3 regions of the Paenibacillus sp. J31P316 genome follow, and region 2 is predicted to be linked to each of the others. Evidence: riboswitches for the same ligand, from Rfam matches in the RefSeq annotation. Region 2 holds a riboswitch; each other region holds the start of a gene.

Region 1 (3,208 bases), on a different contig from region 2:
TCGATCGCGGCATCCACGCCGCGCATCTCGGTCAGCGCTCTTTCCCAGTACGCATCGAAGTCGCCGGGTCTGGGATTGATTCCTGAATACGTTTGCAATTCTTGTAACGGCATATCGATTGCTGGCATTTGATCTCTCCTTCACCTCATAAGATTCCTTTTTTATGTTACGTGTTCGAACGGCCAACTGTAAAGTAGCGATTCGTTATTTAATGTGAATGCTCGCGGCCATTGAGGGCAAAATGACATCATCGAGGAGGGAAGACCATGCGGATTTTTGGGGGATTGCGTAAAGCGCTGCTGCTTGTACTCGGATGGACGATCTTATCTTGTTCCGCCGGTGATTTTCAAGGCGAGGATACCCGCGCCCAAGCGAACGCGACCTCGGCAGTGAGCGGACAGAACCGGCTGATGCCGCCCTCGCAGCCTGATGAATCGGAAGCGGATGCCTTCTCCGGTCAAGCGGGCAAAAAAAAGCGAACCCGCACCAAGCCAGTGTCCTGGGTGACGCTTCAAAAGCGTTACCCCGGCTCGTTCGTTATCTGGGGATCACGGCGTTACCGCAGAGTCGCGCTGACCTTCGACGATGTCCCGGATCCCGCCTATACGCCGCAAGTGCTTGAGACGCTTGCCCGCTATAAAGTAAGGGCGACCTTCTTCGTCGTCGGCCAGCGCGCCGCGGCCTATCCCGCGCTCGTGCAGCGCATGGTCAGGGAAGGTCATATCGTCGGCAATCATTCGTGGAATCATCCCGTCTTCTCCAGAATCTCGCAGTATGCCATGCAGCAGCAGATTTTACGAACCGATTGGGTGCTGCGTCCGCTTATCGGCTACAGCCCGCGTTTCGTCCGCCCGCCTTATGGCGAAATCCTGCCGGCGCAAGTCGAGTGGCTTCGGAACGGCGGCTATACCGTGGTCAACTGGGATGTCGACTCCCAGGATTGGCGCAGCTTGAGCAGCCAAGCCATTCTAATCAACATCAAGAGAACGCTGCAGCCGGGCTCCATTATCCTGCAGCATGCCGGAGGCGGCAAAGGGCAAGACCTGTCCGGAACCGTAGCCGCATTGCCCCGTCTCATCAAGCTGCTCCGCAGCAAGGGCTATATCATCGTCACCTTGTCCGAGCTGCTCGGGAAGCCTGCTGCCCGCAGACAGCAATAAACGATCCGTCATCGGCAACGATAAAAGGCAGCCCGCGGGGGCTGCCTTTTGTCGTTGCTTATGATTAATCGAGAATGAATACTTTCACATTTTGAAAGCCGAAATTGCTTGCTTCTTTTCTGGACTGCGGAACGAAAATATCGATCCGGTTGCCGCTGATGGCGCTGCCCTGATCAGATGCGACGGCAATCATGCCGCCGGAAGGAAGTCCGTTGAAATCGTAACCCGTGACGTAAACTTTGCTCCCCATCGGAATCACGTCCGGATCGACCGCGATCGTGCCGAGCTTAAGCGGATTGCCGAAATAATCGACGGCTCCCCAGCCATTCTCCTCCGCAGCAGCGGTATACGCGCTTGCCTTCACTTGTACGACATCCGTATATACATACGATTTGCCTTTTACCGAGACGCGATTCAGCTGAGGCTTCTTCGTCGTCTTCGATTTCTTCGCCGTCGCAGCTGCCGACGATTTCTTCGGCGCCGCCTTCGCAACGGACTTCTTCACAGCTTTCTTCGGAGCGGCGCTCTTCGCCGCTTTCGGAGCTTCTGCCCCTGCAGCCTTAGGGGCTGCTTTGGCAACGGAAGCCACCGCCGCTGCGAGGTTGGCACCTGCTGCTGATTTCATCAGCTTGACGGCTGGCTGCCCGCTCCGGGCCGGTGCTGCGGCCGTCTCCACCGTAGGCGGAATAACGAGCTGCAGTCCCTCGTAGATGTTGCCTGCGTCCACGAACGGATTGGCCTGCATCAGTTCGCTGATCGTAATGCCGAACTTGCCGGACAGCTTCCAGAACGTGTCGTCTTCATTCGCCTTGTACAGACCTTGCGCCTTTACGGCTCCGGATTGCGACAGAATGGCAATGCCGAGCACTGCTGCTGCAATGCCCTTTTTCCAGGTGTTATTCATGTTGTCGATTGCCTCCTTGGATTTACGGTCATATATCCGTGCGGATGATATATGAACGTCATCGCGACAACGACCGAACCGCCGATTGAAGCGGAGTGTGGACGTCGTTCGTCGCATGCGGCCTGCGAGGTTAGTTGTCGGATTCGGATTGAGGAGTTCAACCCTACGCACGATCGTGTGCGATTCACCCCAGCGCCATGGCGCGGTGTATCCGTCATGTGATGGACATCAGATGACGGAACCGGAGCAATATGACTTGCCCCAAAAGATCCCCCGTACGGTGAAGTTTCGGCTCGCGTAATAGAATACCATAGTCGTGAATGCTAAACCTACCGGTAAATACAACCACTGAGGCAGGTTCTGTATGTTTTACCCGTTTTTGGGCAATGAAATGGTCACCGTCGTTCCGATGCCGGGATAGCTGGACAGATCGATTTTTCCGCGATGTCCTTCGATAATACGGTAGCAAACCATTAAACCGAGACCGGTTCCGCTTTCCTTGGTCGTAAAGAAAGGGCCGCCGAGAAACGGCAGCAGATCCTCCGGAATGCCGATCCCTTGGTCGGTAATCGCCACGGAGATGGTGTCGGAGTCGCTCGAATTCAGCGTGATGCGCGTCGTGCCGCCTTTGGGCATCGCTTCAATCGCATTTTTGACCACGTTGACGAATACCTGCTTGAGCTGATTCTCCTCGCACAGCAGCACGGCGGTCTCCGCATCGTAGCTGGCAACGAGCTGCACGTTGTTGATAACGGCTTGCGTCTCGAGCAGCGTCAGCACGCTCTGGATCGTCTTGACGAGATCATGCCGGCGAAATTGATTCGCCTGCGGCTTCGCCAGCGCCATGAATTCCTGCACGATCGAATTGATGCGGTCCAGCTCCACGAGCATAATGTCGAAGTATTCGTGATAGGTGTTGATTTTCGTCTTCAGAAATTTGGAGAACCCGATCAACGAGGTCAGCGGATTGCGGATCTCATGGGCGATGCCTGCCGCCATTTGGCCGACCACCGACAGCTTCTCCGACTGGATAAGCGCCTCTTCTTCTTTCTTGCGGTCGCGGATGTCCCGGAACACGCTCTGCACGACTGTCCCTTTGCCGGGATAATGGCGGATTCGCGTGCTGGAAGCTTCCACGTCGATG
Region 2 (3,208 bases):
GTTTCTGTATGAGCTGATCTGGGGCTTCTTCCTCTACCGCACCATCGAGGGCATCGCGGTTCCGCTGCTCAAGCGGTTCCCCGACTCGTATGCGGCCAGCAGCAGCGCCATCTCGCTCTTCGTGACCGAATCGCAGTTTCAGCTCATGAAGACCGATCTGCTCCAGCCTTACGCGCTGCTGTTCTGCGGACTGCTGGGGGGCCGGATGCTCATCACGCCGTTCCTGAATGCGGGCCTGTTCCATTCGCTGCACCATGCGACCGACGAGAAAGGAACGACGTTCCTGAAAGGCATTCGTAAAGCCTGGAAGCCGGTCACGCTGCTCTACCTGCTGGAAACGGCGCTCACGCTCGCTCCCGCCCTCTGGCTGCTGCCCCGGGCGCTCAAGCTGCTGCTCTCGAGCGACACGCTGATGGAATTCGCGAAGGCGGCCGGACCGTGGGCGGGCGGCTGGCTCCTATGGGCGGTCCTCCTGCATCTGTTCTTCCTCTCGATGCAGTTCGGCGCGGTCACCGGCAGCGGTTCGATGCGCGCGCTGTGGAGCAGCATGGCCAACTTCCTCCCGTTCGCCGGCGTTTCGCTGATGATGTGGGGCATCGGGGCCCTGCTGAGCGCGACGGTCGCCTCCGTCTCGCTGCTGTGGGCCGGCCTGCTGGCGCTGGTCCTGCACCAAGGCTATCAATTGCTGCGAACGATCATGAAGGTGTGGACGGCCGCCGCCCAATACGATGTTTGGCAGTCGAAACAGTCCTCCTAAGGATCGATTCTGCTTCGATGGGCCGCCCGCCTCATGGCGGGCGGCCTATTTTGCGCAGGACGGGCGGCCTATTGGCCAATGACGTGACAGCCCGGCGTCCCGAAATTTGCGACAGGAGCCCTCGCCCCTTCGACTTCGAAAGGGTTTTTTGACGTTTGAGCGCAGGCTGAGCAGACACACTTTGTCATTGACATCCGTCTTTCCGACAACACGCCGAATAGACCGTTTTCCCCGGAAAACGGCGCCGCTATACGAATCTTAGGGCAGAAAGGTTTCACTCTAATAATTTTAATTTGTGAACAAAATGTGAACTTGGAAGGAGAAGCGACAAAATGATCGAATCCATAGCCGTAAGAAATGAAAATTTTGCCGAATTCCCTATATGGGAAACGGGGGAACCATTCTGGGTGAATTGATCCCGACAGCCGTTCATGCGCTTGGACGACTGCCAGAGGCGATCATAGGGAGCCTTCAACCGAACCCCACAGCTAACCTCGTAGGCACTGGAAGGAGTTTCCCGTTTTGAAGAAGCTTTCCGCACTCGTGATCGGTCTTGCGATGCTTTTCGTTTTCCAAGCCGGCAGCGTTTTCGCCGACTCGAAAATGGACGGTGTCATCGATGACCTGATCGGCACGCCTTACGTTTACTCCGGCACGACCACGAAAGGGTTCGACTGCTCCGGATTCACGATGTACGTGTTCAAGAAACTCGGCGTCGACATTCCGCATGCATCCCGTTCGCAGGCTGGGCTGGGCAAGAAAATCGCCAAAAGCGATTTGATCCCTGGGGACCTCGTATTCTTCAATACGACGGGAAATGGCATCTCGCACGTCGGCATTTATGTCGGCGACGGCAAATTCGCGCACGCTTCTTCTAGCAGAGGCGTCGTAATCAACGGACTGGACGAGTCTTATTACGCGAAACGCTATGTTACAGGCCGCCGCGTCATGAGCCCGCAAACGTTCGAGAAATATGCCAATGATCCATCCGACGAGCCAGGCGATGGAGATTCAGATTAATCACCTTCGGTTATTGCAAGATCGCCGACCGGAATGGTTGCACCCATCTCCGCCGGTCACGGGAACAAAGCCGCCGCCGCTTCTCTTTCGGGACAAGCTGCCGCGGCTTTGTTTCGTTTTGGCGCTTAGGCGCGCTCGTAGCGGACCCACCAGAAGGTCGGGCCAACCTCGACGTTCAAGATCCGGGCGTGCGGGGTTAACAAGTCGCGCAGTTGATCGAGCGTCTCGCAGCCTTCGCCGCGGCGGTCGGCCAGCACGACGGTCGCGCCGGACTCGAGCCGGTCATGCCAGGCCTTCAGGAACGCCGTCCGTTCCTCCCCCGTGAGCTCGCCCAGGCAGAAGCAGGCCAGTCCTGCGCCGAACTTCTCCTCCACCGCGCTCAGTTCAGCTTGTTTGACCGCCACGGAGACGGGCGTCGTCAGCCTCGGCGTTCTCGGCCCCGCGACGCGCAGCACGCGCCTCCCCGCCAAGGTGTCCTCCACTGCATATTCGAGCCGCCTCCATTCCTTGAATCTTCTCTCGAGACTGTCCCGCCATTTCGCCATCTTCCCGATACCTCCCGCTGCCTGTGCACCGACGCTGTTGTCGTAAAACTATATGTATGCGCACGAGCTTGCTTACTGACCTGTCATTTGGCTTCGTTTGGGCTTGTCCAACGTCTGAAAAGGATTGGATGGCGTTACGATGAATAGTACAGGGATAGACTGGTTATATAGACATGATTAGAGCAAGAGGTTTAAGAGTAGACATGATTAGAACAAGCGTGACTAAGAGTAGATGTAATAGAACATGTGTAAATACAACCGACTTGATAAAAGCAAACCATGTTCGTTCTCGATGATCCTAAAGGAGCTGCTTCTCGCATGAACCCTTCTTCCGACATCCTTGCACGATTTCATACGACGCTTGCCGGCTGGTTCAGCCGAACGTTCGGCGAGCCAACGCCCGTCCAGCATGACGCCTGGGCGTCCATCGCCGCCGGCCGTCACACGCTGATCGCCGCGCCGACCGGCTCGGGCAAGACGCTCGCGGCGCTTCTCCCCTGCCTCAGCCGGCTTGCGCTGGCCAAGGAACAGGCTGCGGCGCAGGGCGAGAGCTGGTCTTATGGCGTGCGCGTACTTTACATTACCCCGCTTAAAGCACTTAATAACGACATTCAGCATCATTTAGTGGAATTTTTTGAAACGATCGAAGCCTACGGCGCCGAGGAAAGCGGCGGCACTTGGCCGGGCATTCGCACGGCCGTCCGCACCGGGGACACGCCGCCGCGCGAGCGGGCCCGCATGGCCAATAGGCCGCCCGACGTGCTCGTCACGACGCCGGAGTCGCTCTACCTGCTGCTGACGTCGGACAAAGGCCGTCACATGCTGCGAACCGTCGAGACGGCCATCGTCGACGAGATCCACAGTCTGGCCGGCGACAAGCGCGGCG
Region 3 (3,208 bases), on a different contig from region 2:
CGGAGCCGCCCGTTTCGATCGTCTCGGCTTCTACGGCACGCTTGATCGCTACCGTATCATCCTTGCCTTCGACGACAATGATTTCTTTCATCATGGGAACCTTATTCCTGCCTTTCGAGCAATCTTACCTATTAGACAAACATGCAAAAAGAAGAGGCATCGCCTCTTCTTATCATGGCATATTTAAGCATAAATTACGAATATGAATGAAGTAGAAGCACGATCACTCTTGCAAGCAAACAAGGGAGCTTCTTCCACTTCGCTCAGAAATCAAATGATAGCTGCAAGCTAACCCGGTGTCTACAGCGACTCCGGCTTTTTCGGTCCCAACACGTAAACCGTATAGCCCCGCTTTCGTCCGAAACGGTCTGCATACGACTCGCTATCGAAGTAAACGTCTATCTTGTTGCCTTTGATCGCACTGCCGGTGTCTTCCGCCCGGCGGAAACCGATTCCTTCAATATAGACCCACCAGCCGATTGGAATGACCTTCGGATCCACCGCAATCGTACGCCCTTCCTGAACGCGGGCGCCGGATGCCGTAATGCCGTATTCCGGATGTCCCTTGCTCTTGCCCGTGGAGGCAAGCCCAGCGGAATAGGCCGTTAGCGTTACGTTCTTAATCACTTTCTTCGCGCTGAAGGTTATGCCCCGCTTCGTCACGGTCGAACTGGTCTTGGCGGACAATACGGCTACCTTCGGTTCGGGCTTCTTGCTCCCGATCGATACGACTTGATTAACCGATGCTTGCGGCGTCAATTTCTCGACGAGCGATTGCGACACAAGCACGCCATCAGCGAATACAGTCTCATATCGCTTGACGACTTTACCTTGCTTGCCCGATTGGACAAGCTTTTGTTTCCCGACCGCGAGCTTCGGATCGTCCTTCTTCACCACCGTGAAGGGAACGTCGTACGTCGTCTCGGTATATTTCTTATCGATCCGGGTGACCGTTATGGTCATATTCGGTTCCAACGCAGCCGTCATGGAAGGCGATACCTTATCCTGACTGCGAACCGCTATATCAGCCTGATCGATCGCCGCCTGTACAGTTTTCTCTGTCGTGTACAACGTTCTTGCTTTGCCGTCAGCCCTTACAATAAGCGGGACAGCCTGATCGATAACGATCCGGTCGCCGTCGTTTATTCCGCCATCGAGCGGCATCGACACTTTATCATGTGCGCCGATAGTAATGGCTTGTTCATCCAGTAGGCGTTGAAGGACCCATTGTTTCGTGGATACAATGGTTTCTCGTCCGTTCACTACTACGGAGACATGCTTGTCAGCCGTTCCGTACAACAACACCAAAAACATGAAAGTCATAGCGATTGAGATCATGGCGCTCAGTACAATTAAACGCACATTCTCATGCTTCCATCGCAATGCGAAAGACATGCTGGATGATCGTTTCCCATGGGTGTCCTTAAGCTGGAGTTCTCCCACTTCATCGGTCCTCCTTACATAGCCCCGCCGCCTTGTTACGCATGATACTTAGACGCGACTATTGAGTTTTAGCGTGCAAGCACGCATTTTCAGCATTTCGCCCCAGCTCCTCCTCACGATATACACCCTATGTCGTCAGTTTACGCATTATTCAAACAAAAAGAAGCCGACGACAGAGGATCTGTTTCGTGGCTTCCCATTGGATAATGGCAGCTAGAGTTGCATGCACGAGGTTGATCTCTCTTATGGACGCTTGCGAGGTTAGCTGTCGGATTCGGGCGTGAGAGTCGCCCTATTCGCTCGTGACGCTTTTATTCCCCAGCGTCCTTCTGCGAAATTCACCCCAAGAAGAATTTCAATGTCTCCGCTGTTCGAATTGATACAAACAGTTTCAACAATTGGTTCCCCCGCTCTCCGGTGACCGGAGATTAAGCGATTATTTTGGAAAAGGAATACATGTTTTGTTGCTCTGAGATGAATCATACAGTCTAGCGCCGCACATTGTAAAGAACTGATTAATGACGATTTTAGTGAATTTCAAGGAAAATTACGAGAAAATCACGTGATTCTCGGATCAAAAATCACTTTTTTCACCGGATTTCATCCAAATGCTTACTATTTCCCTTGATTTCATGAGATTCCAAAACATTTCATCGCATTTTCCGTTGTAATCTTCCCAATTTCTTCTACAGATTTACCTAAAATATCCGCCATCGTATTTGCTACAAGACGGACGAAAGCAGACTCATTTCGCTTCCCGCGATGAGGATGAGGAGCCAAATAAGGAGCATCCGTTTCGATCAATAATCGATCTAACGGCACCTTGGCCATCACCTCTTTCGGTACCCGGGCATTTTGGAATGTAAGCGGTCCCCCGAACGAAATATAGAAGTTCATGTCCAGGCATTGCTTGGCCGTTTCCCAACTGCCGGAGTAGCAGTGCATGATCCCTCCGACCTCGCTTGCTTTTTCTTCGCGAAGAATGCGAACCACATCCTCATGCGCGTCCCGATTATGGATGACGATCGGCTTGCGCTTCTCTTTGGCGAGCGCGATTTGCTGCCGGAACACGCGCTGTTGAACGTCCTTCGGCGACGTATCCCAATGGTAGTCCAGCCCGATCTCCCCGATCGCAACCACCTTCGGATGATCGCAGAGGGAAGCGATCCATTCCAGATCCTCCGGCTTCATATCAATACTGTCCACGGGATGCCAGCCGACGGCCGCATAGATGAATTCGTATTGCTCGGCAAGTGCCATTGTGCTCGGAATCGTCTCCCGGTTAAATCCGATGTTGATCAGCTTATGGACACCTGCCTCAAGTGCCCGTTCGATGACCTCGGCGCGGTCTTCGTCGAATTTATGCGAGTCCAAATGGGTATGCGTGTCGATTAATAACATGGTTTTTGAAACCCCTTTCTACATTAAAGCAAATAATTCGCGTATATTCGCAGACAGCTGGTGCGCTGATTCACGCAGCGGTTCCTCCGGGTAATATAGGTGATACTTCCCTTGGTGAATGCCGGTAATGGAACGGACGATGTCGGAACGCCCGGATATTTCCGACAGCTGATCCTCGCCTGACAACAGCAGGATCGGCGGTTTTTCCTCTTTTTCCGCCTTTGCGGATGAACCTGGACGATACACATGGTAGGGCATGTCATAAGGAAAGTCAATTTCCAGGTGATACTCGGGATGAAGGCCCACTGCGCTAAACTGTCTGCGTATTTCCTTCCACAATTTTTCGTCTGCTTGATCCATGGTT

The links. Region 2 has a riboswitch for cyclic di-AMP ahead of AC0YNU_RS20490 (C40 family peptidase). Riboswitches for the same ligand answer to the same signal wherever they lie in the genome.
Region 1: another riboswitch for cyclic di-AMP. It lies ahead of AC0YNU_RS14985 (3D domain-containing protein); the one in region 2 lies ahead of AC0YNU_RS20490 (C40 family peptidase).
Region 3: another riboswitch for cyclic di-AMP. It lies ahead of AC0YNU_RS32645 (ubiquitin-like domain-containing protein); the one in region 2 lies ahead of AC0YNU_RS20490 (C40 family peptidase).

The regions. Positions count from the first base shown of each region.
Region 1 is NZ_JBWDNI010000003.1:920,907-924,114, reverse strand. Features, by position in the region: gene AC0YNU_RS14995 (acetylxylan esterase) at 1-128, opposite strand, end outside; gene AC0YNU_RS14990 (polysaccharide deacetylase family protein) at 267-1,160, shown strand; gene AC0YNU_RS14985 (3D domain-containing protein) at 1,225-2,064, opposite strand; cyclic di-AMP (ydaO/yuaA leader) riboswitch at 2,169-2,368, opposite strand; gene AC0YNU_RS14980 (ATP-binding protein) at 2,434-3,208, opposite strand, start outside.
Region 2 is NZ_JBWDNI010000007.1:38,061-41,268, forward strand. Features, by position in the region: gene AC0YNU_RS20485 (hypothetical protein) at 1-757, shown strand, start outside; cyclic di-AMP (ydaO/yuaA leader) riboswitch at 1,115-1,275, shown strand; gene AC0YNU_RS20490 (C40 family peptidase) at 1,280-1,777, shown strand; gene AC0YNU_RS20495 (hypothetical protein) at 1,903-2,322, opposite strand; gene AC0YNU_RS20500 (DEAD/DEAH box helicase) at 2,641-3,208, shown strand, end outside.
Region 3 is NZ_JBWDNI010000029.1:9,998-13,205, reverse strand. Features, by position in the region: gene rnmV (ribonuclease M5) at 1-94, opposite strand, end outside; gene AC0YNU_RS32645 (ubiquitin-like domain-containing protein) at 301-1,443, opposite strand; cyclic di-AMP (ydaO/yuaA leader) riboswitch at 1,679-1,888, opposite strand; gene AC0YNU_RS32640 (TatD family hydrolase) at 2,074-2,844, opposite strand; gene AC0YNU_RS32635 (HD domain-containing protein) at 2,863-3,208, opposite strand, start outside.